4 regions of the Halomonas sp. ND22Bw genome follow, and region 4 is predicted to be linked to each of the others. Evidence: predicted binding sites of a transcription regulator. Region 4 holds the regulator's gene; each other region holds the start of a gene.
The links. The regulator FNR, encoded in region 4, switches genes on or off when oxygen is low (the NO sensors DNR and NnrR bind a similar motif). The targets are predictions, from matches to a motif close to TTGATNTANATCAA.
Positions count from the first base shown of each region.

Region 1: hemN (oxygen-independent coproporphyrinogen III oxidase) is a predicted target of FNR. The motif match lies at 3,371-3,384, and genes of this name have one in related genera.
Region 2: CVH10_RS01795 (HAD-IC family P-type ATPase) is a predicted target of FNR. The motif match lies at 4,003-4,016, and genes of this name have one in related genera.
Region 3: CVH10_RS12710 (OmpW family protein) is a predicted target of FNR. The motif match lies at 3,427-3,440, and genes of this name have one in related genera.

Region 1 covers NZ_PXWD01000003.1:60,620-67,682, forward strand. The annotation lists gene CVH10_RS05370 (adenosylcobalamin-dependent ribonucleoside-diphosphate reductase) at 1-789, opposite strand, end outside; gene CVH10_RS26525 (hypothetical protein) at 1,031-1,552, opposite strand; gene hemN (oxygen-independent coproporphyrinogen III oxidase) at 1,886-3,271, opposite strand; gene CVH10_RS05385 (Rrf2 family transcriptional regulator) at 3,488-3,964, shown strand; gene CVH10_RS05390 (hypothetical protein) at 4,023-4,586, shown strand; gene ahpF (alkyl hydroperoxide reductase subunit F) at 4,669-6,222, opposite strand; gene ahpC (alkyl hydroperoxide reductase subunit C) at 6,464-7,027, opposite strand.
Region 2 covers NZ_PXWD01000001.1:363,337-370,399, reverse strand. The annotation lists gene hrpB (ATP-dependent helicase HrpB) at 1-1,179, shown strand, start outside; gene CVH10_RS01795 (HAD-IC family P-type ATPase) at 1,193-3,904, opposite strand; gene CVH10_RS01790 (YchJ family protein) at 4,021-4,476, shown strand; gene CVH10_RS01785 (Na+/H+ antiporter family protein) at 4,597-5,931, opposite strand; gene CVH10_RS01780 (HlyD family secretion protein) at 6,172-7,063, shown strand, end outside.
Region 3 covers NZ_PXWD01000009.1:117,016-124,078, forward strand. The annotation lists gene putA (bifunctional proline dehydrogenase/L-glutamate gamma-semialdehyde dehydrogenase PutA) at 1-559, shown strand, start outside; gene putP (sodium/proline symporter PutP) at 603-2,084, shown strand; gene CVH10_RS12700 (hypothetical protein) at 2,179-2,394, opposite strand; gene CVH10_RS12705 (OmpW family protein) at 2,764-3,372, shown strand; gene CVH10_RS12710 (OmpW family protein) at 3,537-4,151, shown strand; gene CVH10_RS12715 (gamma-glutamylcyclotransferase family protein) at 4,233-4,733, opposite strand; gene CVH10_RS12720 (YqcC family protein) at 4,741-5,073, opposite strand; gene CVH10_RS12725 (amino acid ABC transporter ATP-binding protein) at 5,139-5,885, opposite strand; gene CVH10_RS12730 (amino acid ABC transporter permease) at 5,882-6,556, opposite strand; gene CVH10_RS12735 (amino acid ABC transporter substrate-binding protein) at 6,572-7,063, opposite strand, start outside.
Region 4 covers NZ_PXWD01000002.1:324,965-332,027, forward strand. The annotation lists gene CVH10_RS04340 (sodium:solute symporter family protein) at 1-393, opposite strand, end outside; gene CVH10_RS04345 (DUF4212 domain-containing protein) at 400-660, opposite strand; gene CVH10_RS04350 (putative nucleotidyltransferase substrate binding domain-containing protein) at 1,270-3,096, shown strand; gene CVH10_RS04355 (DNA polymerase III subunit epsilon) at 3,138-3,758, shown strand; gene ttcA (tRNA 2-thiocytidine(32) synthetase TtcA) at 3,845-4,759, shown strand; gene fnr (fumarate/nitrate reduction transcriptional regulator Fnr) at 4,884-5,627, opposite strand; gene CVH10_RS04370 (hypothetical protein) at 5,697-6,665, opposite strand; gene CVH10_RS04375 (sulfite exporter TauE/SafE family protein) at 6,754-7,063, opposite strand, start outside.

The DNA of each region.
Region 1 (7,063 bases), on a different contig from region 4:
CCGGCCCTGGTCATCGAGGGTGTAGCCCTCCTCGACCACCGGCCAGTCGCGGTAGATCAGTTCGCTGTCGTCGACGTCGTCCTTCTCGGCGGGATGCAGCGGGAACGCCAGCGGCCAGTCGGCGTCGGCGCGAACCGCCTCCATGAACTCGTCGGTGATCAGCAGGCTGAGGTTGAACTGGCGTAGCCGGCCGGCCTCGCGCTTGGCCTCGATGAAGCTCTGCACGTCCGGATGGCCGACGTCGAAGGTCCCCATCTGGGCGCCGCGGCGCCCGCCCGCCGAAGCCACGGTGAAGCACATCCTGTCGTAGATATCCATGAACGCCAGCGGGCCGTTGGTGCCGGCCCCGGCGCCGAACACGAAGGCGCCGCGGGGACGCAGGGTCGAAAAGTCATAGCCGATGCCGCAGCCCGCCTTGAGGGTCATGCCGGCTTCCACCACGCCCTCGAGGATGTCACGCATCGAATCGTGGAGGGTGCGCGAGACCGTGCAGTTGATCAGGCTGACCGCCGGCTTGACGGCCTCCGCCCCGGCGTTGGCGACGATGCGCCCGGCCGGGATGGCGCCGTTGTCCAGCGCCCAGCGGAACTGGGGCAGCCAGGCCTCGGCGTCGTCCTCCACCGCGGCCAGCGCCCGGGCCACCCGCTCCCGGGTGGCGGCGGGGTCGGCGTCCACCGGCCGGCCGTGACGGTCCTTGAGGCGATACTTGCTGTCCCAGATATCGAGCGAAGGCGCCTGCAGCGGCACCTCGTCGACGCTGGGCGCATCCTTGGCAGTGGTGGTGCGCATCGATTCTCTCTCATGTGCGGTGAAAACGGCAGCGGTCGCGCACGACCGCCTGTCGCGGAGCATCCCGGCGGCGGAGGTCGCATGGCACGGGCCCGCTCCCGACGGCGCGATGTCTGACTACCATATATAGACGAAAATCACTCTCAGCACACATGATATGGATCATCCGCCCGAGCCGCGGACGAAAGAAAGCGCCCGACCGTGAAGGTCGGGCGCCAGGCTTGGCATCAGGCAACACGCGTCAGAAGCCGCCGCCGGCACCTGAACCGGTACCACCGGCTCCGCCACCTCCTCCAGCGTTGCCACCGTTACCACCGGCTCCGGAACCACCGCCGCCGCCGGAACCGCCGCCGCCGCCGGAACCACCACCGCCGCCGCCGGAACCACCACCGCCGCCGCCGGAACCACCACCGCCGCCGCCGGAACCACCACCGCCGCCGCCGGAACCACCACCGCCGCCATTACCGCCGCCGTCACCCCCGCCACCATTACCGCCATCGCCGCCGCCATCGTCACCATTCGTTGGTGTGGTGGGTGCGCTAGTGGGCGTGGTGGGCACGGTCGGCGCGGGAATGACCTCCTCGCTCGGCACGACGGCGATCAGAGGCAGGAAAGTGCCGTCACATCCGTCCAGCAGTCCCCCGCCGCAGCCGCCACCGCCGCCACCGGCGGCCGGTGCCGGCAGGTCCTCGAGCAACGCGTCGATCTCGGCGTCGGTCAGCGATGCCGACCCGGTCAGTCGGTCGTTCGCGACCCTCGCCATCTCGTCTTCCGAGAGCGTACCGCCCCCGGGCCCGCCGATTTCCGACTGCGCCTGTACGCCAGCGGCTGACAGACAGCCCACGGCGACGACCAGGGCAGCCAACTTGAACCCTTGCATCTCGCCCTCCCCCGCCGCCGGCCCTCGCCGTCGACGCGACATAACGCCATACAACATTTTGTTACATGCACGCTAAGCATCGTCACAGAACGCAGGCTTCACCATCGGAAGGGCCGCTGATTATCGCGACGAGGGAATCAGGCATACGACTGCCTGGCAGACGGCAGGAAACTCGTACCGGGATGACAGGGCGATCGCGCTCCCCTGGGACCACGCCTAGACGGTCCGGGAGTAGCGCGCCTTGTCGCCGTCCAGGTAGGCATCGAAGACCATAGCCAGGTTGCGCAACATCAGACGGCCGGCCGGGCGCACCTCGAGGCAGCGCTCGCCCAGCGTGATCAGGCCATCGTCGCGCATCGGCGCCAGGGCCTTCAGGGCATCGGCGAAGTGGCCGGCGAAGTCGATGCCGTGACGCGCCTCGATGGCATCGACGTCCACCCGGCCGTGGCACATCAGGGCGTGGATGACGTCGCGGCGCAGGCGATCCTCGTCGTCGAGCCGGTAGCCGCGCAGCACCGGCAGCCGCCCGGCCTCGACCCGCTCGCGATAGGCGGCGATCTCCTTGACGTTCTGGCTGTAGCCGTCGCCGACCTTGCCGATGGCGCTGACGCCAAGCCCGATCAGATCGCAGTCGGCGTGGGTGGAGTAGCCCTGGAAGTTGCGCTGCAGGGTACCTTCGCGCTGGGCCCGGACCAGTTCGTCGTCGGGCAGCGCGAAGTGGTCCATGCCGATGTAGACGTAGCCGGCGTCGGTCAGGCGATGGATGGTCAGCTCCAGCAGCTCGAGCTTGCGCTCGGGCGGCGGCATGTCCTCGTCGCGGATCAGCCGCTGGGCCTTGAAGCGCTCGGGCAGATGGGCATAGCTGTAGGTGGCGATGCGATCCGGCCGCAGGGCGACGATCTTGTCCAGGGTGGCCGCGAAGCTGGCCACGGTCTGGCGTGGCAGGCCGTAGATCAGATCGACGCTCACCGAGTGGAAGCCGGCGTCCCGGGCGGCCGTCATCAAGGCGGCCACCTCGGCCTCGCCCTGGACGCGGTTGACCGCCGCCTGCACCTCGGGGTCGAAGTCCTGAACGCCGAAGCTCAGGCGATTGAAGCCCAGCGCACGCAGCTCATGCAGCTGCGACGGGGTGACGGTACGCGGGTCGACCTCCAGGGAAAACTCCCGGGCCTCGGGGGGCGCGAAGCGAAAGCCCGCCGCCAGGGCCTCCATCAGCTCACCGAGCTGGGCAGTGTTCAGATAGGTCGGCGTGCCGCCACCCAGGTGCAGCTGGGCAAGCGTGCGCTCACTATCGAAGAGTTCGGCCTGGAGGCCGATCTCGCGCTTCAGCAGGGCGAGATACTCGGCCGCCCGCTCGCGGCGATGGGTGACGATCTTGTGGCAGGCGCAGTAGTAGCAGAGGCTTTCGCAGAAGGGGACGTGCACGTAGGCCGACAGCGGCTTGGGCGCGGCGACGCGATGGCTCTGGGCGGCCTGGGCCCGATAATCGTCTTCGGCGAAGGCGGCCTGGAACTGCGGCGCCGTCGGATAGGAGGTATAGCGCGGCCCGGGGCGGTCGTACTTCTCGACGAGGGGGCGGATGAACGGCTGTGGCTGGGGCATGATCGGACCTCCGGATACGCTGGCGGCGGCCCGGGCCATCGCCGCCTGAGCGCATTATGCCAGCCCTTTCCACGCCCGTTGGCCTCGTCCCACCCGAAGTTGATGCCGATCAAGTCGGTTCCGGCAGGGCTGCCGACTGCGTCGATGGACCTCCCCGGCTCGCCGTCACGAGCATGGTAGAATCGAGAAGATGCCTCGCCGCGCCTGGAGAACGGAATGCGCCTGACCCACTTCACCGACTACTCCCTGCGCGTGCTGATCTACCTGGCCGTGAAGGGCAACGAACACTCACAGGGACATCCAGAGGCGCGCGCCACCATCGCCGAGATCGCCGAGCGCTTCGCCATCTCGCGCAACCATCTGATGAAGGTGGTGCAGGAGCTCAATCGGCTCGGCTACCTGACCGCCACCCGCGGCAAGCACGGCGGCCTGCGGCTGAAGCGGGCGCCCGCCGAGATCTCGCTGGGCGGGCTGGTGCGCGACACCGAGCCCGACCTCGGCCTGGTGGAATGCTTCCGCGACGACAACGCCTGCACCATCACCCCCGCCTGCCGGCTGAAGCCGATCCTCGGCGAGGCCCTGGCGGCCTTCCTGTCGGTGCTCGACCGCTACACCCTCGCCGACCTGCTGGGCCAGCAGCGCGCCGAGCTGATCCAGCTGCTGAATATCGAGGACGCCTCACAGGCCTCGTAAGGCCGACAGCTTCGACACCGCGTGCTAGTCTCCCGACGCCACGGTCATGGATGCCCGCATGTTCTCCTCACGCCCCTTCCTCTCTTGCCTGATGCCTCTCTCGCTAAGCGCGCTGATGGGCATGACCCTCGCCGCCCCGGCGCTGGCCGGCAGCTACAACGTCGACGACGCCCGGGCCCACGGCGACTGGCACTCGCTGGAGCTGCGGCTGGGCGACGAACGCCACGTGCGCGCCATCGAGCAGCACAGCTACAGCGACAGCGTGTTCAGCGTCAACGCCACGCCGGGCGCCTGCGATCACCCCTGGCTCGAGCTGCGCGTCGAACTCGGCGAAGTCCAGGCCGAGACCGGCACCGTCAACCGGGTGCCGGCAGACCTGCTGATCGATCAGGGCTGGGTCCACCAGAGCCGGGCCGAATTCATCACCGAGCGCGGCAACAGCGGCTTCTATGCGCGCCTGGTGCTGCCCGACACCGACGAGGTGCTCGACGAGATGCGCGGCGGCGAGACGCTGCGCCTGCGCCTCCATCGCGCCGAGGACGACCACTGGTTCCTGGTCTTCAGCCTGAACGGCGCCGACGCCGCGCTGGCCCGCATGGAGACGCTCTGCCGCGCAGGCTGAGCCCTCGCCGTTCTTCTCCCGCCCAACGCAGGACGCCCCCGCCGCAAGGCGGCGAGGGCGTCGAGCATGAACCGCGGGGCGATCAGCTGCGGATCAGGTGATCGAAGGCGCCCAAGGCGGCCTTGGAGCCCTCGCCCATGGCGATGACGATCTGCTTGTAGGGCACGGTGGTGACGTCGCCGGCGGCGAAGATGCCGGGCACCGAGGTCATGCCGCGCTCGTCGACCACGATCTCGCCGCGCTCGGAGAGTTCGATGGGCGAGTCCTTCAGCCACTCGGTGTTGGGCACCAGGCCGATCTGCACGAAGACGCCCTCGAGGGCCAGCTCGCGCAGCTCCCCGGAGGCGCGCTCCTCGTAGGTCAGGCCGGTGACGCGGTTGCCGTCGCCGTTGACCTCGGTGGTGCGCGCGCCCTTGATCACTTCGACGTTGGGCAGGCTGGCGAGCTTCTTCTGCAGCACCTCGTCGGCGCGCAGTTCGTCCATGAACTCGATCAGCGTGACCTCGCCGACGATGCCGGCCAGGTCGATGGCCGCCTCGACGCCGGAGTTGCCGCCGCCGATCACCGCCACGCGCTTGCCCTTGAACAGCGGGCCGTCGCAGTGCGGGCAGTAGGCCACGCCCTTGTTGCGGTACTCGGCCTCGCCCGGCACGTTCATCTCGCGCCAGCGGGCGCCGGTGGCCAGCACCAGGGTCTTGCTCCGGAGGCTGGCGCCGGAGGCGAAGCGCACCTCGTGCTCGCCGCCCGGCTCGCCCGGGACCAGCTCGACGGCGCGCTGCAGGTTCATGATGTCGACGTCGTATTCCTTGACGTGCTCCTCCAGCGCCGCGGCCAGCTTGGGGCCCTCGGTGTGCGGCACCGAGATCAGGTTCTCGATCGACAGGGTGTCCAGCACCTGGCCGCCGAAGCGCTCGGCGGCCACGCCGGTGCGAATGCCCTTGCGCGCCGCATAGACGGCCGCCGCGGCGCCGGCCGGCCCGCCGCCGATCATCAGCGTATCGAAGGCGGGCTTCTCGCTGAGCTTGGCGGCCTCGCGCTCGACGGCGCCGGTGTCGACCTTGGCCAGGATCTTCTCGAGGCTCATGCGGCCCTGGTCGAAGGTCTCGCCGTTGACGAACACGCTCGGCACCGACATCACCTCGCGGGCCTCGACCTCGTCCTGGAACAGGGCGCCGTCGATGGCGTCGTGGGAGATGCGCGGGTTGAGGATCGCCATCAGGTTCAGCGCCTGGACCACGTCCGGGCAGTTCTGGCACGACAGCGAGAAGTAGGTCTCGAAGTGCAGGTCGGCGTCGAGGGAGCGGATCTGCTCGATGACCTCGTCGCTGGCCTTGGGCGGATGGCCGCCCACCTGCAGCAGGGCCAGCACCAGGGAGGTGAACTCGTGGCCCATGGGGATGCCGGCGAACACCACACCGGTGGGCTCGCCGTCGCGGTGCAGGGCGAAGGACGGCACGCGCCGGTCGCTGCCCTCGGTGGACAGGGTGATCTTGTCGGAAAGGCCCGCGATCTGCTCGAGAAGAGCGTGCAGTTCCTTGGACTTGTCGCCGTCATCCAGGGTGGCGACCAGCTCAAAGGGTTGCGTGACCTTGCCAAGGTAGGCTTTCAGCTGTTGCTTCAGAGAGTCGTCCAACATAACGGCGGCAATCCTTGATGATATGTGACTCGCAGACACGACTTCCCCGTGCGGGTCGCGAAGCCTCGCGCCCGGGAGCGTGTCAGGAAAAACCGGAATCGGGCCCCGCCGGGACGTGGTCCCGATCTCGCTTGCGCGACTGGTTGGGCGATCGAGGCGCAGCGCCTCGGCGGGGTAACGGGGAGCGGGAGAATCCCGCAGGTCAGCGATCCAATAAAGGATGCACGGATCGGCAGTCCGTTTAGATCTTGCCGACCAGGTCCAGGGACGGCGCCAGGGTCTCTTCGCCTTCTTCCCACTTGGCCGGGCAGACCTCGTTGGGGTTGGCGCGGACGTACTGGGCGGCCTTGACCTTGCGCAGCAGCTCTTCGGCGTTACGGCCGATGTTGCCGGCGTTCAGCTCGATGATCTGGATCTTGCCGTCCGGATCGACGACGAAGGTGCCACGATCGGCGATGCCGGCTTCCTCGATCAGTACCTCGAAGTTGCGCGACACGACGTGGGTCGGGTCGGCCAGCATCGGGTACTGGAGCTTGCCGATGGTCTCGGAGCTGTCGTGCCAGGCCTTGTGGGTGAAGTGGGTGTCGGTGGACACGCCGTAGATCTCGACGCCCAGCGCCTTGAAGGCCTCGTAGTTGTCCTGCAGGTCACCCAGCTCGGTCGGGCAGACGAAGGTGAAGTCGGCCGGATAGAAGAAGAAGATGCTCCACTGGCCCTTCAGGCTCTCTTCGCTGACCTCGACGAAATCGCCGTTGTGATAGGCGGTGGCGTTGAACGGTTTGACTTCGGTGTTGAGCAGGGACATCGCGTCGCTCCTGTTTGAGTGCGTGTGTGGGGAAGA
Region 2 (7,063 bases), on a different contig from region 4:
ACCCACCCGCGGCTGGCGGTGATGCTTCAGCGCGCGTCCGAGCTCGACGCGGCGGCCCTGGCCTGCGGCCTGGCGGCGCTGCTCGAGGGTCGCGGCGCCGACGACGAGCGTGACCTGGCCGCGGCACTCGAGCGGCGCTTCGCCAGCCCAGGCGAGGATCGCGCCTGGCAGCGCGATGCCAAGCGCCTGGCGAGCCTGATGGGCTGCCGGCTGTCGTCGCCGCGGATGGAGGCGCTCGGCGAGCTGCTGGCGCTGGCCTGGCCCGAGCGCATCGCCCAGCGGCTCTCGCCGGGGCGCTTCCGGCTGGCCGGCGGCGGGCAGGGCACGCTGCCCGAGTCGCACCCGCTGGCCCACGCCGAGCTGCTGGTGGCGGTGGCCCTGGACGGCGAGGGCGGCGGCGGGCGGATCTTTCGTGCCGCGGCCCTGGACGAGGCACGGCTCACCGCGCTGCATCCCGAGGCCGGCCAGTGGCGCGATCATCTCGAATGGTCGGACGAGCGCGGGCGGCTGGTCGGCGAGCGGCGTCGCGGACTCGGCGCCGTGGTGCTCGAGCGCCGGCCGCTGACGACGCTGCCGCCGGAGGCCGCCCAGCAGGCGCTGCTCGAGGCGGTGCGCCGGCGCGGGCTGCCGTTCGACGAGGCCACCGAGCAGCTGCGCGCCCGGGTCGCGCTGCTGCGCCGCACCCTGGGCGACGACTGGCCGGACTGGTCCGACGAGGCGCTGCTCGACGACCTGGACGCCTGGCTAGGGCCCTACCTGGCCGGGCTGTCGCGCCTCGACGAGGTCGAGGCGCTGCCGTTCGCGCGCATCCTGCGCGACGGCCTGGCCGGCGGCCAGTCGGCCCGGCTCGACGCCCTGGTGCCGACGCATCTGGCGGTGCCCAGCGGCTCGCGGGTGGTGCTGGACTATCGCGGCGAGACGCCGGTGCTGGCGGTGAAACTGCAGGAGGTGTTCGGCTGGGAAGCCGCGCCGCGGCTGGTCGACGGCCGGGTGGCGCCGCTGCTGCACCTGCTGTCGCCGGCGCGGCGCCCGCTGCAGGTCACCGCAGACCTGGCGAGCTTCTGGGCCAACGGCTACCCCGAGGTGCGCAAGGACATGCGCGGCCGCTACCCCAAGCATCCCTGGCCGGAGGATCCGTGGTCGGCCCAAGCCACCGCACGGACCAAGCGGCGGAGCTGAGTCGTTCCCGGGGTCAGGCTCGACGGCGCCACAGCGCCTTTTCGCCCTCGACGATCAGCAGTACGGCCAGCGCGGTGGCCAGGATCACGACCCAGTGCATCGGCGCCAGGCCTGCGGCGCCGAACAGGCGTTGCAGGACGGGCACGTAGGTCCAGGCCAGCTGGATGACGGCAATCAGGCCGATGGCCACCCATACCGGACGACTGCCGAACAGGCCCCGCCATGAGAGCACCCCCTGGATCAGGTAGCGGCTGTTGACCAGGTAGGCGGCGGAGCCCGCGACCAGCATGTTGACCGCACCGGACCTGGCCTGCTCGAGAGCGCCGCCTTGCATGTCGTGGATCCAGGTGAAAATGCCATAGGTGGCCAGCAGCAGCAGCGTCGAGACGAAGATCACCCGCCACAGCAGGAAGAGGTCCAGCAGGGCGGCGTCCGGTTTCCTTGGTGGGCGTCGCATCAGGTCGTGTTCGCCGGGTTCGAAGGCCAGGGCGAGGCCCAGGGTCACCGCCACGGCCATGTTGACCCACAGCGCCTGGAGCGGGCTCACCGGCAGCAGCGCCCCGCACAGCACCGCGACCATGATGGCCAGGCCCTGGGCGCCGTTGGTGGGCAGCAGGAAGGTGATGGTCTTGCGGATGTTGTCGTAGACCTTACGGCCCTCGCGGATGGCGGCGACGATGGTGGCGAAGTTGTCGTCGGCCAGGACCATCTCTGCGGCCTCCCGAGCCGCTGCCGTGCCCTGTCGCCCCATGGCCACGCCCACGTCGGCGCGCTTGAGGGCCGGGCCGTCGTTGACGCCATCGCCGGTCATCGCGCAGACCTCACCGCATGACTGCAGGGCCTCGACCAGCCGTAGCTTGTGCTCGGGGGTGGCTCTTGCGAAGACGTCGACCGTCATGACGCTGTCGATCAGCGCCGCCTCGGACATGCTCTCGATCTCGTGGCCGCTGATCACCCGGCCCGTGTTGGCGAAGCCCAGCCGCTCGGCGATGGCGCGCGCGGTGACGCCGTGGTCGCCGGTGATCATGACCGGACGAATGCCCGCGGCCCGGCACTCGGCCACCGCGGCGATGGCTTCCTCCCGGGGCGGGTCGAGCATGCCCACCAGACCCAGCAGTACCAGTTCCGACTCGGCGTGCTCGTCGGTCAGCTTCAGGCGTGAGGACAGCGGTTTCTCGGCCAGGGCCAGCACGCGCAGGCCCCTGTCGGACAGGGCATGGAGGCGTTGCTCCCAGAGAGAAAGATCCAGTGAGTCCTCGCCCCGCTCGGTGCGCACCCGGTGGCACATCGCCAGCAGCCTGTCCGGCGCGCCCTTGACCAGCAGACGGCGACTCCCTTCCATGTCGTGAAGGGTGGCCATGTACTGGCGTCCGGCGTCGAAGGGGATGGCGTCGTGTCGGACATGATGACGGCGCGTCTGCTCCACCGGCAGGCCGGCCTTGGCGGCGGCCACCACCAGCGCTCCCTCGGTAGGGTCGCCATGGATGCGCCATGCCTCGTCTTCGTGGACCAGCTCGGCGTCGTTGCACAGTACGCCGACGTTCAGGAAGTGACGCAGGGCATGCTGGTCATCGAGGTCGAGCGGGGCCGGGCTGGTCTCGCCGTTGTCGACGCGGTGGAATGCGCCCTCGGGGGCGAAGCCGATGCCGTCGAGGTGAAACTCGCCTTCGGGCAGCCAGATCGACTGGGCGGTCATCTCGTTGCGGGTCAGGGTGCCGGTCTTGTCCGAGCAGATCGTCGATACTGACCCCAGGGTCTCCACCGCGGGGAGACGACGGATGATGGCTCGCGAGCGGGCCATGGCCTGAACTCCCAGCGCCAGGCCGATGGTGACGATGGCCGGCAGCCCCTCCGGGATGGCCGCGACCGCGAGGCCTACCGCGGCCATGAACATCGTCGGCCAGGGACTCCCGTGCAGCAGCACGCCGACCAGCGCCGTGGCGATCGCGCATGTCAGGATCAGCGTTGCCAGTACCCGTCCGGCGCGGTCGAGCTGGCGCAGCAGCGGCGTGCGCAGTGGCTCGACCCTGCCCAGCAGCGCGGAGATGCGGCCGAGTTCGGTGTCCGCTCCGGTCGCCACCACCAGCCCCCGGGCGCTGCCCTGCGCCACCAGGGTGCCGGCATAGGCCATGCTGCTGCGATCGCCGAGCTCGGCGTTTTCCGCCACCGCTGCGGTGCCCTTGTCCACGGGTAACGACTCGCCGGTCAGTGTGGCCTCCTGGTGTCGCAGCCGACGTGCCTCCAGCAGGCGCAGGTCGGCAGGCACGCGATCGCCGCTCTCCAGCAGGACGATGTCTCCCGGCACCAGTGCCTCGGCAGGCACTTCCTGGCGGCGGCCGCCGCGCAGTACCTGGGCGCTTGGGGCGAGCAGGTCGCGAATGCGGGCCAGCGCCTGCTCGGCACGGCCTTCCTGGACGTAGCCGACCAGCGCGATGATGGCGACCACGGAGAGGATGGCAATGGCATCCACGATGGCGCCGAGGGCCAGGCTGCCGAGGGCCGCGACGATCAGAATGACGATCAGCAGGTTCGCGAACTGTGACACCAGCCTGCGCCAGGCGGAGCGAGGGCGTGCCTGGGGCAGGCGGTTGGGACCGAAGCGTCGCCGGCGCTCGGCGACGGCCTCGTCGGACAGGCCGCGCGGATGGCTCTGTTGGCGATCGAGGGCCTCTTCGGCACTCAGGGCGTGCCAGGATGTGGTCGGGGAGTGATAGGCGACGTCCATGCCTTGGCCTCCGTGGCGAGGGCGTGTGATGAGGATGCTGCAGCGCAGCGGAGGCGACAAGTGACGGACACGATTCGCTATCATGTCCGGTTCACCCCTTGACCTGGATCAATGCCATGAATGACGCCGAACCCTGTCCCTGCGGCAGTGGCCTGCCGCTTACGGCCTGCTGTGGCCGCTACCATGACGGTGAGCCGGCGCCGACGCCCGAGGCGCTGATGCGCTCGCGCTACAGCGCCTTCGCCCTGGGCCTGAACGACTATCTGCTGGAGAGCTGGGCGCCCGAGACGCGTCCGACGGCCTTGCCGGACGACGATCCGACCCAGTGGGTGCACCTCGAGATCCTCGATCACGGCGAGGACGGCGATACCGGCAGGGTGCACTTTCGCGCCACCTTCCGCGAGGGGCGCCGCTGGGGCGCTCTGGAGGAGCGGTCGCGCTTTCGGCGCGAGGCGGGCCGCTGGGTCTACGTGGACGGCGAGCCCTCGGTGACCCGGCTCAAGCCGGGGCGCAACGATCCCTGCCCGTGTGGGAGCGGGAAGAAGGGCAAGGCCTGCTGCGTTCGAGGCTGATCCGCCTGTTGGCCGGATCGCCGGCATGAAACACAACAGCCCCGCCGGCATATACCGGCGGGGCTGTTGTGTCTTGCAGCTTCAAGCGTTCGGCTTGCCGCTCCCGGGCAACGCCCGGGTTCAGAGCGTCATGGCGGCGAGCCAGCCGAAGCCGATCAGCGGGATGTTGTAGTGCAGGAAGGTCGGCACCACGCTGTCCCAGATGTGGTCGTGCTGGCCGTCGGCGTTGAGGCCGGCGGTCGGGCCGAGGGTGGAGTCCGAGGCCGGCGAGCCGGCGTCGCCCAGGGCGGCGGCGGTGCCGACCAGGGCGATGGTGGCCATCGGCGAGAAGCCGAAGCCGATCGCCAGCGGCACGTAGATCGAGGCGATGATCGGAATGGTCGAGAACGACGAGCCGATGCCCATGGTGATGAACAGGCCCACCAGCAGCATGACCAGGGCGGCCAGGCCCTTGTGGTCGCCGATCAGGGCGGTGGAGCTTTCTACCAGGCTCTCGACCTGGCCGCTGGCCTGCATGACGCTGGCGAAGCCGGCCGCCGCGATCATGATGAAGCCGACCAGCGCCATCATGCGCATGCCTTCGGTGAAGATGTCGTCCTGCTCGTGCCAGTGGAACACGCCGCTGACGGAGAGTACGGCGAAGCCGAACAGGCCGCCGAGCACCATGGAGCCGCTGACCAGCTGTACCACCACGGTGCCGACCAGCGACAGACCGAGCACGGCGATCTGCCAGGGCTTGAGGTGGCCGGCGGCCTCGGCGGGTGTCTCGTCGCCGTGGGCCAGGTCGCGGTCTTCGTAGCTGCGCTTGCCGCGATAGCTGAGCAGGATCGCCACGACCAGGCCGATCGCCATGCCGCCGATCGGCACGATCATCGCCGTGGGCACCATGGCGGCGGTCACGTCGAGGCCGTTGTCGTTGAGGTTGGTCAGCAGGATGTCGTGGAGAAAGATCGAGCCGAAGCCTACCGGCAGCAGCATGTACGGTGCGGTGATACCGAAGGTGATCACGCAGGCCACGGCGCGACGGTCGAGCTTCAGGTGGTTCATCAGCTTGAGCAGTGGCGGCACCAGCACCGGGATGAAGGCGATGTGCACCGGGATCAGGTTCTGCGAGCTGACCGAGAAGGCCAGCAGCACGCCGAGCAGCACATAGACGATGGTGCGGCGGTGGGGGATTCCCTGGTCCAGCCGGAGCCCGGCGATGGCCTTTTGGGACAAGAGCTGGGTGATGCCCGAGCGTGACAGGGCCACGGCGAAGGCGCCGAGCACGGCGTAGGAGATGGCCACGGTGGCCCCGTTGCCCAGGCCGTCGTTGAAGGCGTCCATGATCTCGCCGATCGGCATGCCGGCATAGAGGCCGCCGACCAGGGTGGCGGCGATCAGCGCGAAGACCACGGACACCCGCATCAGGCTCAGGGTGACCATGACCAGGATGGCAAGCACGATGGCGTTCATGAGGGTTCCTTGCGGGAGGGTCGGAGGAATGGGCGGAAAATCAAGCCGCCCATTGTAGTCATCTCGGCTGGCGATGCCAGGCATGCCGCGCCGTTCGGGCCATCGAGGGCCCGAGAGTGGCGGGGCGAGGGGACGGTTACGATTGCATGGCATCTTTTAGCTTGCTAAAAGAATTGCTATCATCTCGGCCTTTTGCCCCATCCGGTCGTCCTGGCCGGTGGCATCGACGGGAGCGAGTCCATGACTCCAGATCAGAGTTTCGCGCGCTGGGTCCGGGTCGCGCTGGCGGCCTTCGGCGTGCTGTTCGTCTACTTCATCATCGCCGACACCTTCATGCCGATGACCCCCCAGGCCCGGGTGCTACGCCCCGTGGTGCGGGTTGCGCCGGAGGTGTCGGCCCGCGTCGAGGCGGTGGCCGTGACCAACAATCAACGGGTCGAGCGCGGCGACGTGCTGTTCTCGCTCGATCGCGCGCCCTTCGAACTGGCGCTGCACCAGGCCCGGCTTGCCCGAGAGGCGGCGGTCCGCGACAACGCGCTGCTCGAGGCCGATCTCGCCGAGGCCCATGCCGATCTCGATGCGGCCCGGGCCTCCGCCGACGAGCTGGCCGGGGAGCGCCGTCGAGCCGAGACGATGCTCAGTCGCCACAGCATCTCCCGGCAGCGGGTCGACAGCATCGTGGCCGAGGAGCGCCAGGCGCGTTCCTCGGTGGCGGCGGCCCAGGCCCGTATCCGTCAGCTGGAGGTACAGCTCGGCGAACGCGGCGACGGCAACCTGCAGCTGCGCCAGGCGGATAACGCCATCGATCAGGCCGAGCTCGACCTGTCGCACACTCTGGTGCGCGCCGAGCGCGACGGCGTGGTGACCAATCTTCAGCTGCGCGAGGGCGATTACGTCACCCGCGGGCAGCCGGCGCTCGCGGTGGTGGGCGAGGGGCTCGATCTGGTCGCCGACCTGCGCGAGAAGAGCCTTCGACACGTGCGCGAAGGGGAATCGGCCCGGGTGGTCTTCGACGCCCTCCCGGGACGGGTGTTCGAGGCGCGCGTGGCCTCGCGGGATGCCGGCGTGCAGGATGGTCAGCTGGCCGCGGACGGCACGCTGGCGGACATTCCGGCGACCGACCGCTGGGTAC
Region 3 (7,063 bases), on a different contig from region 4:
CGTGGGCGACCCGCGCGACCTGGGCACCGACGTGGGCCCGGTGATCGACGAGGACGCCCGCCGGGGCCTGCAGGCGCACATCGACCGGCTCAAGGGCGAGGGTCGGCTGCTGGCCGAGACCCGGCTCGACCCGGCGCATACCGCCGAGGGCACCTTCATTGCCCCCAGCGCCTTCCAGATCGACGGCATCGACGCCCTGGAGCGCGAGCAGTTCGGCCCGGTACTGCACATCGTGCGCTACAAGGCCCAGGACCTCGACCGGGTGATCGAATCGATCAACGGGCGCGGCTATGGCCTGACGTTCGGCGTGCACAGCCGCAACGAATCCTTCGCCGAGGAGATCGCGCAGAAAATTCGCGTTGGCAACGTGTACGTCAACCGCAATATCATCGGGGCCGTCGTCGGGGTCCAGCCGTTCGGCGGCCAGGGCTTCTCCGGAACGGGCCCCAAGGCGGGTGGGCCCCACTATCTTCTGCGGTTCGCCACGGAAAAGACGGTAACGATCAATACCGCCGCACTCGGCGGCAATGCGTCACTGCTTGCGCTGGGAGACGAGTGATCCCCGCTCGTCGGTAACGACAACAAACTGAAGGAAGTCCCTCATGGTCGAAAACAACGCCACCATAGGCTTTACATTCGCGCTGTACCTGATCGTGATGCTCGGCATCGGGATCATCGCCTACAAGCGCACCAGCAACCTCTCCGATTACATCCTCGGCGGGCGCTCGCTGGGCCCCTGGACCTCGGCGATCTCCGCCGGGGCCTCGGACATGTCCGGCTGGCTGCTGCTGGGCCTGCCCGGCGCGGCCTACGCCAGCGGCCTGTCCGCGGGCTGGATCGCCGTCGGCCTGCTGGCCGGCACCTGGCTCAACTGGCTGCTGGTGGCACGTCGGCTGCGCGTCTACAGCTTCCGGGCCGATGACGCCCTGACGATCCCGGACTTCCTGGCCAAGCGCTTCCGGGACAACAGCCAGCTGCTGCGGGTGATCTCGGCGGTGTTCATCCTGCTGTTCTTCATGTTCTACACCAGCTCCGGCCTGGTGGCAGGGGCCAAGCTGTTCGACACGGTGTTCGGCTTCGACTACACCCTGGCGTTGACCATCGGCACCCTGGCGATCATCTCCTACACCTTCTTCGGGGGCTTCCTCGCGGTGTCCTGGACCGACCTGATCCAGGGCCTGATGATGGCCGCGGCGCTGCTGATCGTGCCGGTCGTGGCGCTGACCGAGATGGGTGGCCTGGGCGGCAGCGCCCAGGAAATCCTGGCGGCCAACCCGGACATGCTGAAGTGGTTCACCGACGCGTCCACCGGCGAGGCGCTGTCGGTGATGGGCATCGTCAGCTCGCTGGCCTGGGGCCTCGGCTATTTCGGCCAGCCGCACATCCTGGCCCGCTTCGCCGCCATCCGCAGCGAGAAGGACATCCCCACCGCACGCCGCATCGCGGTGAGCTGGAGCGCCCTGGGCCTGCTCGGTGCCATGGCCGTGGGCCTGCTCGGGACCGTCTACATGGCGCGTGACCTGGGCGACGGCGAGACCATCTTCATGGTCATGGTCAACGCCATCTTCCACCCGGTGATCGCCGGCGTGCTGCTGGCCGCCATCCTGGCCGCGGTGATGTCCACCGCCGACTCCCAGCTGCTGGTGTCGTCCTCGGCGCTGACCGATGACTTCTACAAGGCCATCTTCCGCAAGGATGCCACCCAGGGCGAACTGGTGTGGGTGGGCCGCTTCGCGGTCATCGGTATCGCCGTCATCGCCTATCTGCTGGCGCTGAACCCCGACTCCACGGTGCTGGGACTGGTGTCCTACGCCTGGGCAGGCTTCGGTGCGGCCTTCGGCCCGGCGCTGATCATGTCGCTGTTCTGGCGCCGCATGAACACCTGGGGCGCGCTGGCCGGCATCGTCGTCGGCGGCGTCACCGTGGTGGCCTGGGCCCAGATCTCCGGCGGCATCTTCGATCTCTACGAGATCGTGCCCGGCGTGATCTTCGCCTACATCGCCATCGTGGTGGTGAGCCTGGTGACCGAGGCGCCGACCGACGACATCACCGCCGAGTTCGACAGCCTCGAGGAAGCCGCCTGATCGCGGCATCCGGACGAGAGAGCAAGCAAGAAGCCGCCTGCGGGCGGCTTCTTTCGTTTCGTCATCCCGTCGTCACGTCCCCGGGGCGGCGAGATCACCCCATCAGCCCCCTGCCCAACAGCGCCAGGGCAAACAGCGGCAGGGCCGCCCGGCTCCAGGTCGTGCCGGAGAGTCGCCACAGCCCCCGCCCACCGACCGACATGGCCACCGGCCGCGCAAAGGCGCCACCCAGCGCCCAGATGCCCAGCAGCACCAGCACTGCCCGCCAGGGCCAGTCGAGCCCCTGCACCAGCGCGGGTTGATACAGCAACCATACCGACAGCCCCGCCGCCGTCAGCAGCGCGACCAGCGGTCTGTCGCCCGCCCCCGGCCTGGCGGGAAACCGCGTCTCGAAGCGCATGGCCATTCCCTCTCGCCGTCGCCTGTCTCACCGATCCAGTGAAGCCGAAAACCTCGAGATCGGCGAATCCGTGCAGGAAATGTGAAAGCTATACGCCTCCTGTACATCATAAGTCCCTGTCGGCAGGCGCTTTCGTTAAAGCAGGAGAAATCCGCCAGGGGTTTGATAGAAAAATCCTACAAGACATTTAGAAACAGTGTTTTTATACTGACCACATTCCATGCGATGACGCCGAATCGGTCGGCGTCGGCATCCAGGACGAACCAGGGAGGTTTCCCCATGAAGATGACCCGTCTGATCACCGCCACCGCCATTGCCGCCGCCGGCCTCGTCGGTGCCCAGTCCGCCATGGCCTACCAGGCCGGCGACATCTACGTGCGCGGCGGCATCGCCAAGTCCGAAGTCAACGACGACATCGGCTCCCTCAACGGCGACGATATCGACGTCTCCGACGAGCGCGGCTTCTCCTACGGCCTGGGCTATCAGTTCCACGACAAGTTCGGCGTCGAGCTCAACGGCACTCAGGACATCGAGCACGATGTGGCCATCGGCGGCGCCAACGTCGGCTCCGTGGACCGCCGCCCGATCAACCTGATGCTCAACTACTACCCGCTGGGCGGCACCGGATCGCGCATCCAGCCCTACGCTGGCGCGGGCCTCAACTACACCGACTTCAACGACGTGACGGTTGCCGGCCTGGATGTCGATGACTCCTACGGCGCCGCCGCCCAGCTCGGCGTGGACTTCGCCCTGACCGACCACCTGCTGGTCGGCGCCTTCGCCAACTACGCCGATGTCAGCCCCGACATCGAGATCAACGGCCAGGATGCCGGCGACATCGACGTCGACCCGGTCACCGTCGGCGGCGGCTTCACCTACCGCTTCTGATCCGCGCCACGCCATGACCACCAGGACGCCGGGCCCCGTGCCCGGCGTCCTGTTTTGACGTGCATCAATTCAAGCCGCGAACCATTTTGCCTTGAGTCAAATCGGCGCCGCGGCGCACCCCGTAGACTGGAGCCCTCGCTTACCTTCACCGAGGAGCCAGCCTCATGCGCCGCACCCTGATTTCCACCCTGATCGTCGCCACCGGCCTCGCCGCCAGCAGCCAGGTGCTCGCCTATGGCGCCGGCGATATCTACACCCGCGTCGGCGTGGCCAAGGTCGCGCCCAAGAGCGATAACGGCGATCTCGCCAGCGGCACCTATGAGGTCGACGTTCAGGACGACAACGGCTTCGCCTTCACCCTAGGCTATCGCTTCACCGACAAGCTGGGCATGGAGCTGCTGGCCGCCGAGCCCTTCGAGCACGACATTCAGCTCAACGGCGCCAACCTCGCCTCCACCAAGCACCTGCCGCCGACGCTGACCCTGCAGTACTATCCGCTGGGTGGCACCCAGGCGCGCGTGCAGCCCTATGCCGGCGTCGGCGTCAACTACACCCATTTCTCCGACGAGCACATCGATGGCGGCGATCTGGAGCTGGAAGACTCCTGGGGCGCGGCCGCCCAGCTCGGCGTCGACCTCCTGATCGACGAACACTGGGCCCTCAACGCCGCCGCCTGGTATCTCGACATCGACACCGATGCCGAGCTCGGCGGCACCGACATCGGCAACGTCGAGATCGACCCGCTGGTGGTGATGGGCGGCATCAGCTTCCGCTTCTGAGCCGCGTCGACATGCCATGCAAAAGGCCCGCCGAACGGCGGGCCTTTTGGCGTGCGAGCCGCGTGGCGAGTGTCGGCGCCGCTAGCGGGCGGTATGGCGCGACAGCCCCAGCGCCTTGAGCGTCTCGTCGTCGAGGCCGTGGATGGCTTCCACATCGGCCAGGCGGGCGTGATAGTCAGCACTCAGGAAGGGCTTCCCGGCCAGGAGGTGGTCGAGATACTCTCGCGCCGGCCGCAGCGCCTCGCCGGTGGTACCCGGCGCGGCCACATAGACCCAAGCCTCGATGGGGCCTTGCCCCGTGTGGATGGGCAGGCGCAGCCGATCGTAGTCGTGGGGGAAGCCCTCGAAGGGGTCCATGCACTCGATCTGCTCCGGGGCGAGCAGCTCGAACAGCGCTCCCTCGACCCGCTCACCGTCGGCGGGCACCACGTTGGCGTGGCTGATGCCGGGCACCCGCGAGGCCTTGTCGAAACGCAGGGCATGGTCGCGCAGCACCCCGGGCAGGGCACGCCGGGTCGTGCCGATCCGCGCCTCGATCCGGGCGGCGTTCATGTTGCTGCCGTAGGCGAAGTAATAGGGCATGGGCGACTCAGTTCTCGGTGACCAGCTGGTCGATCCGCTCCACCACCTTGCCCATCAGCACCCGCTGGCTGGCCTTCGCCCCTTCCTGAATCAGGTAGGCGTCCACCGCGGGCGCCACGTCGCAGCTCGCCGGCATCGGCGCGCGCGCCTCCACCAGCGCCTCGAGCCGGGCGATGAACACGAAACGCAGCCACTGGGGCAGTGACATCGTGTCGATGCAGAACGGCTGGGAACTGTCGAAGGCCTCCGGCGCGGGACGCTCCATGCGCCACAGCTCGGATGCCTTCATGGTGGACTCGAGTTCGCGAAGCGCCTGCCCGAGTTCCTCGTGAACGGTCATGATTGATACCTCTGGTCTGACTAGGGGACCATTATCCCGCGCCTGCGCGATGCGGGCCACCCCCGTCAGGCCGGGGCGGCGGGCAACACCTTGCGCAGGAAGTCCCGGGTGCGAGGGTCCTCGGGCGCCTGGAACAGCCGCGAGGGCGGTCCCTGTTCGACGATGCGCCCGCCTTCCATGAACACCACCCGATCGGCGACGTCCCGGGCGAAGGCCATCTCGTGGGTCACCACCAGCATGGTCTGGCGCTCGGCGGCCAGCTGCTTCATCAGCGCCAGCACCTCGTCGACCCACTCCGGGTCCAGCGACGACGTGGGCTCGTCGAACAGGATCACCTCGGCCTGGGCAGCCATAGCGCGGCCGATGCCGACCCGCTGTTGCTGGCCGCCGGACAGCGAGGCCGGATAGGCGTCCGCCTTGTCGGCCAGTCCGATGCGCTCGAGGATCTCCCTGGCCCGGGCGTGGGCCTTCGCCTTGGGCCAGCGATTGACCACGATCAGCCCCTCGGCGATGTTCTCCAGCGCCGTCTTGTTGGCGAACAGCGCGTAGTTCTGGAACACGAAGGCGGTACGCCGTCTTGCGGCCAGGATGTCGGCGCGGCTGGCCCGGGTCACGTCGACCTCCAGGTCGCCCAGGGTCAGCCGGCCGGCGTCGGGCCGCTCCAGGAAGTTGAGGCAGCGCAGCAGGGTCGACTTGCCGGTGCCCGACGGGCCGATCACCACGATGATCTCCCCCCGCTCGATCTCCAGATCGATGCCGTCCAGCACTGTGCTGTCGCCGAAGCGCTTGACGAGTTGGTTGACCTTGATCATCGGCGATAGGCCTCGTTGAGTCGGCGTTCCAGGCGCCGCTGGCACCAGGCCAGCAGCTCGACGATGGCCCAGTAGATCACCGCCACGGTGATGAAAGCCTCGAAATAGAGGAAGCTGCCCGCCGCCTCCTTCTGGGTGGCCCCCATCAGCTCGGTGACGCCGAGAGTAAATGCCAGGGAGGTGGCCTTGATCATGTCGATGAAATAGTTCATCAGCGTCGGCACGGCCACCCGGGTGGCCTGGGGCAGCACGATCCGCCGCATCAGCTGGCCGTTGGTCATGCCGATGGACAGCGCCGCCTCGGTCTGGCTGCGGTCCACGCCGACGATGGCGGCGCGGATCGACTCCGCCATGTAGGCCGAGAAGTGCAGCGTCAGCCCCATGATGGTGGCGGTGATGCCATCGATCTGGGTCAGGAAAGCCAGCACCTGGGGCAGGCCGTAGTAGAACAGGAACAGCTGCACCAGCAGCGGGGTGCCGCGGAAGAAGGAGATGAACAGCAGGGTGATGCCATTCAGCCCCGGAAGCTTCAGCACCCGTATCACAGCCAGTCCGCAGGCCAGGGCCAGGGCCAGCACCATCCCCGCCGCGGCCATCGCCAGGGTCAGCGGCAGATAGCTGAGCAGGATGGGCGCGAGCCCCAGCATGTAGTCGAAATCGAGCACGCTCATGTCGGGTGCTGCGCCTCAGGGCCGCGTGATGTCGTTGCCGAACCAGCGTTCGGAGATATCGGCCAGGGTGCCGTCCTCGCGCAGGGCCTCGAGCGCCGCGTCGACCTCGTCGCGCAGGGCACGTCCCTGCTCGGTGTCGCGGAACGGCAGGGCGTTGTGGATCTCGGAGAACGGCTGGCCGGCCAGCTGCAGCGGCAGCGGCTTCTCCTGGATCACCTGGCTGGCACTGACGCGATCCATGACGAAGGCATCGACGCGGCCCAGCGCGGTGTCCTGCTCGATATTGCTCTCGTAGGTGCGGATATCGATGTCGTCGGCATAGGGCAGCTCGCGCAGCAGCTGCTCGTAGTTGGAACCGAGGTTCACCGCCACGCGCTTGCCGCGAAGGTCCTCGACGCCGTCGATCGCGTCGTTGCCCTCCTTGACCACCACCTGGGCGCCGTCATAGACGTAGGGCGCGGTGAAGACATACTTCGCCTCGCGCTCCTCGGTGATGGTGATCTGGTT
Region 4 (7,063 bases):
GTAGGTCACCGAGGCCACGATCAGGCAGACCACCGCGACCATGCGCGCCTGCTTGCTGTAGAAGCGATCACCGATGAATTCCGGCACCGTGAACTTGCCGAACTTGCGCAGGTAGGGGGCCAGCAGCATGGCCAGCAGCACGTAGCCGCCGGTCCAGCCCATCAGGAAGGTGGAGTTGGCGTAACCGCCGGCGGCGATCAGGCCGGCCATGGAGATGAAGGAGGCTGCGGACATCCAGTCGGCGCCGATGGCCATGCCGTTGGTGATCGGATGCACCCCTCCGCCGGCGACGTAGAAGTCCTTGGTCGACCCGGCCTTGGCCCAGATGGCGATGCCGATGTAGAGGGCGAAGGAGGCGCCGACGAACAGGACGTTGATGGCAAATTGACTCATGCTGAGTTACTCCCCGAGCCCGAATTGCTTGTCCAGCCGGTTCATCTTCCAGGCATAGAAGAAGATCAGGCCGATGAAGGTCAGGATGGAACCCTGCTGGGCGAACCAGAAGCCCAGGTCGGTGCCGCCCACGGGAATGCCCGCCAGCAGCGGTCGAAGCAGGATGGCCGCGCCGTAGGAGACGGCTGCCCAGACGACCAGACAGCCGGTAATCAATCTAAGGTTGGCCTTCCAGTAGGCCTCGGCATTGGGGGTCTCTTCAGCCATGATATTGCTCTCCACTTGTTGTTGGGGTCGGGAAGTTGCTCACAGCATTCATGGGTCGCCGCGTGGCCTTCCCGGTGTCCGGCGAGCGGACCGCGGCGGCGTGCCGGATGATGAAGTGCCCGTCGAAGAGGGGTCGCATCTCGGCGGGATGGCATCACCCGATGATCATCGACAATGCTGGTCAACAACGCCGGAAAAAACATCGCAGACTTTCGTATCATGAGCGTAAAACGATTCAATTAGTGATCGTAAGTTTGTTGTAAATCAATATTTTATGAGGCTTATGGAAGGCTTTGGCTCGAGAAGGGACGGCAAAGGTTGGACGATCGTCTATCCCCATGTCCGAATGATGACTCGGCATCCGGTCTCGGCATAACGTCATGACGCATGAGGTCACGGTCGTGGGCTATGACTTTGGTATAAAGCCGAGATTCGTCGGGTCGGCCTGCGGCGGAATACCTAACACCATGGTCTAGATTCTGGTCGCGAGAGGGGGTTGCTACTCTGGACCCGAGCCCTGCTGTCCCCGGTTCTTCGTCTCGCGCGTGGCCCATGCCCCGTTCGGTGCGCGATCCGGGGCGGCGATTCCCGGCACGAGGACCCGCTTCCATGGTCGATGTCGATCTCTCCGACGCCCCCTTCAGCCTGCTCGACGAGGCCGGGCGGGAGCGCGTGCGCGGCGGGCTCGACCTGGCCTACTTCGATCGCGACGAGATCATCCTCGAGGCGGGGCAGCCCGGCGAGAACGTCTTCCTCATTCACAAGGGCGAGGTCGCCGAGCTGGACACCACCCAGCCCGGCGAGCGCCAGCGCATCGGCCACTACACCGGCGGCGACCTGTTCGGTGCCATCAGCATTCTCAATGGCCAGAGTCGCTATCGCTTCCGTGCCGAGCAGGAATCGCTGTGCTACCTGCTGCCCCGGGCGCTGTTTCTCGAGCTGTGCGATGCCTATCCGGCCTTCGATGCCTTCTTCCGCCAGCGTCTCGCCGACAAGGCGCGGCTGCTGACCGAGCAGCGCGCGGCCGGCGGGGTGACCATGGCCGGCTTCATGCTGGCGCGGGCCCAGGACTGCATGCGCCCGCCGCGCTGCCTGGGCGGCGAGACCACCATCGCCGAGGCGGTGCGTCTGCTGCATGACGAGGCGGTCGACAGCCTGCTGGTGCAGGGCGAGGCCGGGCCGGGCATGGTCACCAAGACCGACCTGCTCGACGCCCTGGTGCTCGAGGGGCTCGGCCAGGAGACACCGCTGTCGTCGCTGGCCGGGGGGGAGCTGATCACCGCCCGGCCCGATCAGTATCTGTTCGAGGTGCTGGTGCTGATGACCCGCCGGCGCATCGAGCGCGTGGTGATCGTCGAGGACGAGGCGCCGGTGGGCGTGGTGGAGCTGACCGACGTGCTCAGCTACTTCTCCAGCCGCAGCCACGTGGTCAGCCTGCAGGTCGAGCAGGCCGGCGACCTGGAGCAGTTGGCCTCCGCCAGCCGCCGTACCGCCGAGCTCGCCGGTGCGCTGATGGCTCAGGGCGTGAAGCTGCGCTTCGCCATGGGGCTGCTGGCCGCGCTCAACGGTCGCATCATCCACAAGGCCTGGGACTTCTCGATGCCCGAGCCCCTGAGGCGCGACAGCTGCCTGATGGTGATGGGCAGCGAGGGGCGCGGCGAGCAGATGCTCAAGACCGACCAGGACAACGGCCTGATCCTCGACGACGACTTGGCGTGGCCGGACTGCATGGAGCGCATGGCCGAGTTCACCGAGACCCTGGTCTCGCTCGGCTACCCGCGCTGCCCCGGCAACATCATGGTCTCCAACCCGGACTGGGTGGGCACCGAGCGCCAGTGGAAGGCGCGCATCGCGCGCTGGGTCGAGGCCCGCGACGGCGACAGCCTGATGAAGCTGGCGATCATGCTCGACGCTCATGCGGTGGCCGGCAATCCGGCACTGCTCGAGCGGGTGAGGGAGACGCTGTTCGAGGCGGCCTCCCGTGACGAGCTGCTGCTCTCCTACTTCGCCCGGCCGGTGATGCGCTTCTCCACGCCGCTGACCCTGTTCGGCTCGCTGAAGAAGCCCCAGCACGGCATCGACATCAAGAAGGGCGGCATCTTTCCCATCGTGCATGGCGTGCGGGTCATGGCGCTGGAGCGCGGCATCCTCGCCACCGGCACCCTGGATCGCCTCGATGCCCTGGCCGCCGACGGGCGGCTCGAGGAGCGCTTCGCCGAAGACCTGGGGGAGGCGCTGTCGCTGTTCACCCAGCTGCGCCTCGAGCAGCAGCTGGCGCGGCTGGAGGGCGACGGCGGCGACGAGAACGGCGAGCCGGACCGGGTCGTGGTCCAGTCGCTGTCGTCGCTGGAGCGTGACCTGCTGCGCGAGGCGCTGCACATCGTCAAGGACTTCAAGCAGCGGATTTCCCATCGTTATCACCTCGAATACACCTGAGGTGGCCGGCCGCCGCCTCGCGACACGACAAGGACATCGACATGCTCAAGACCCTGCGCCGCCTGGTCGACCGCCACCGCCACGCCCATGGCCAGTATGGCTGGCTGTTCCGCCCCTATACGGGGGAGGAGCTGGTGGCGCTGGCCGTGCAGTCGACCGGCGGCGACGTGCGCAGCGCCGAGCCGCTGGCGATCGCCGCGGTGCGCCTGCGCGGCGATCGGGTGCTGACCAGCGAGTCGCTGGAGCTGCGGCTGGCGCGCCCGGAAGGCGTGGACGCCGAGGTGCTGCGGCGTCACGGCCTGCGCGGCATCGATCTCGACGACGGCGTGACGCTCGACCAGGCCCTGGCGCGGCTGCTCGACTTCGTCGGCAATCGCCCGCTGGTCGGCTGGCGGCTGGATCGCGACCTGGCGTTGCTGAACCGCCCGCTGCGCGCCCGATTCGGCTTCGACCTGCCCAATGCCGGCATCGACCTGGTCCAGCGTTACCAGCGTTACCATCATCATTCGCGGCTCGAGGTGGCGCCGGCCTTCGAGCGGGTCGCCGCGCAGCTCGAGGTGCCGCTGATGGGGCGCCACAGCGTGCTGGGCACCGCCGTGACCACGGCCCTGATGCACCTGCGGCTGGACCGCGACGCGCTGCTCGAGCGCCGCAGCGGCTGAGCGCGCGCCACGTCGCCAGCCTGGCGGCAGGGTGGTAGGATAGGCGCCCTTTCCCTTTCCCCGATTGCCCTGGCAGCGCCCCGACCATGCAAGATGCCGTGACCTTCGATCCCCGTCCCGCCGATGAGGCCGCTTCGGCCGAGCCGTCGACCCCGTCCGCCGAGGCGCCCGACGCCAAGGCCAAGCGCGAGTTCAACAAGCTGCAGAAGCGTCTGCGGCGCCAGGTCGGCAACGCCATCATCGACTTCGACATGATCCGCGAGGGCGACAAGGTGATGGTGTGCCTGTCCGGCGGCAAGGACAGCTACACCATGCTGGAGATCCTGCGGAATCTGCAGCGCAACGCGCCGGTGAACTTCTCGCTGGTGGCGGTGAACCTCGACCAGAAGCAGCCCGGCTTCCCCGAGCATGTGCTGCCCGAGTACCTGGATGGGCTCGGCGTCGATTACCATATCCTCGAGCGCGACACCTACTCGGTGGTCAAGGAGAAGACCCCGGAAGGCAAGACCACCTGCGCGCTGTGCTCGCGGCTGCGCCGCGGCTCCCTCTATGGCTATGCCGAGGAGATCGGTGCCACCAAGATCGCGCTCGGTCATCATCGCGAGGACATCCTCGAGACGCTGTTCCTCAACATGTTCTTCGGCGGCAGCCTCAAGTCGATGCCGCCCAAGCTGCTCTCCGACGACGGCAAGAATATCGTCATCCGCCCGCTGGCCTACTGCCGCGAGGCCGACATCGCCGAGTTCTCGGAGCGCATGGCCTTCCCGATCATCCCCTGCAACCTGTGCGGCTCGCAGCCCAACCTGCAGCGCCAGGTGGTCAAGGAAATGCTGGCCGAGTGGGAGGCCAAGCATCCCGGCCGCCTGGAGAGCATGTTCAAGGCGGTGACCAACGTCGCCCCCTCGCAGCTGGCCGACCGCGAGCTGTTCGACTTCGCCGGTCTGGAGGAGAAGCAGGCGAAGATGCAGGCCGACCGCATCGATCTGCACCAGGAGCGATAAGCGGGAAGCTTGGAGCGCGGCACTTCGTGCCGGGAGAGGGAAGAACCCAACAAAGACCGCCCCCATGTGCTGCCGGCCATGGGGGCGGTGCGTTTTCCGGCTTCCCGCTCGCGGCGAAGGCGCGTCAGCGGCAGCCCTCTTCCTCGGCCAGCTCGGCCAGGGCGTCCAGGTCGAGGATGTTCACCTCGCGGCCGGAGACGGCCACCAGGCCCTGCTGCTGGAAGCGGCCCAGGATGCGGCTGACGGTTTCCACGGCCAGCCCCAGGTAGTTGCCGATGTCGGCCCGGGACATGGAGAGCCGGAAGCTGTAGGCGGAGTAGCCGCGGCGCCGGAAGCGGTCGGAGAGGCTGGCGAAGAAGGTGGCCAGCCGCTGGTCGGCGGTCTTGCGCGACAGCAGGCGCATCATGCGGCGGTCGTCGCGCATTTCCTTGCTCATGCTGCGGTAGAGCTGGGCGCGCAGCTCCGGCAGGCTTTCCGACAGGGCATCCAGGCGATCGAAGGGGATCTCGCACACGGTGGTGGTCTCGAGCGCGATGACCGAGCCGGGATAGGTCGACTCGTCGATGCCGTCCAGCCCCACCAGTTCGCTGGGCAGATAGAAGTTGGTCAGCTGATCCATGCCGCCGCCTTCGCTGGTGATCTGCTTGAGGCTGCCGGAGCGAACCGCATAGACGCTGGTGAAGGGGCTGCCCTGACGGAACAGCGACTCGCCCTTCTTGAGCGGCGGACGGCGGCGGATGATGGCATCGAACTGATCGATGTCCTCGAGTTCGAGGGCCAGGGGCAGGCACAGGGAACTCAGGCTGCAGGTCCGGCAGCGGGTCTCGTGCAGCAGTGAGCGGCGCCTGCCGGCTGCGATATCGGGCATGCTGTCCTCCTTGATCGGGGCTTGCCTCCCCCATTATGGCGGATAGCACCCGCCCGGGCATAGCATCCCTTAGCCGTGTCCTGTGCCCGAACGGCGGCAGCGCGACCAGTGCCCCGATGCGGTGGCCAGTCGCCCCTCATCCAGCGCCGCGGCATAGTCCTCGGCCGAGCCGGCGTTGCAGGCCACGGCGTCGGGCAGCCGCGAGATGGCACCGGGGCCAAGCCCCAGCCGGTCGCGGGCCTGCTCGCGTCGCGTCTGCGCCCGGGCGTCCTCCAGCGCGGCGCCGTGGCGGGCGTAGAACCCGCCTCCCAGCGACCGATAGCCGTTTCCGGCCAGGCGGTCCTCGATCCGAGCCAGCAGTGTCGCCGGCAGCGTCGACTCGCCTTCCTGCCAGGCGGGGTCCGGGCGCAGCGAGAGGCGTGGCGGCGTCATGGCCATCAGCGTGGCGAGCGCCGCGGCGGCCTCCTGCTCGGGCGTCGCCGGCGGCACGATCAGCACCAGGTTCAGCGAGTGCCAGCCCATGCGAACGGTCTCGTCGAGCAGCGGCTCGATGCGTGACTGCAGCCGCGTCAGGGCTTCCGGGCGGTCGGCCCTCGGCAGGCGCATGACCAGCTTCAGGCGGTTGAAGCCCAGTGCTTCCAGATGGCGCAGGGTGAGAAGATCCGTGGCACGGGGATCGAGTTCGACGGTGAAGTCGCGCCAATGTCCCGATTCGAAGGGAAAGCGCGAGGCCAGCCGATCGACCAGCCCGCTCATCCGCGACAGGCTCAGCCAGGGGGGCAGGCTGCCGCCCCAGTGCAGGGCCTCGAGCCGTCGATCGGGGGCGAGGCAGCGTCGCACCAGCACCATCTCGCGATCCAGTCGGGCCAGGTCGACTTCGAACGGGTCCATGCCCTTGGCGTGATCGACGCGCGCGTCGCCATCGTGGCGCAGCGGCAGGCGCAGATGCAGCGACAGGGGACGGGCGTCGGCGTTGCTGGCGGCCAGCGCCGCGGCGTAGTCGTCGGCGCCGAAGTCGGAAGGAGCGGTGACGGGCATGGCAGGATTCCGGGAGTGCATGCCATCAGGCTAGCGGTCGCGGAAGCGGGCGGTGTTGCGCTGGGTCAAGCGCGACGGCGAAAGCGGTTCAGTGCTGCCCGGCGTGACCGGCCTCATGGGGCATCGCGCCCGGCCACAGCCCCCACAGCTGCCACAGGGCGAAGCCGATGATCGTCAGTGCCGCCAGGGTGCGGGTGGCCGGGTGGCGGATCAGGCCGCCCAGCCGACGCGCGGCCAGGCCGGTGGCCAGCAGCGCCGGCAGGGTGCCGAGTCCGAAGGCGCCCATCAGCGCCGCGCCGCGCAGCGGATCGGCGCTGGCCAGGCTCCAGGTCAGCATCGAGTAGACCAGTCCGCAGGGCAGCCAGCCCCAGACGGCGCCCAGGGCCATCGCCTGGGGC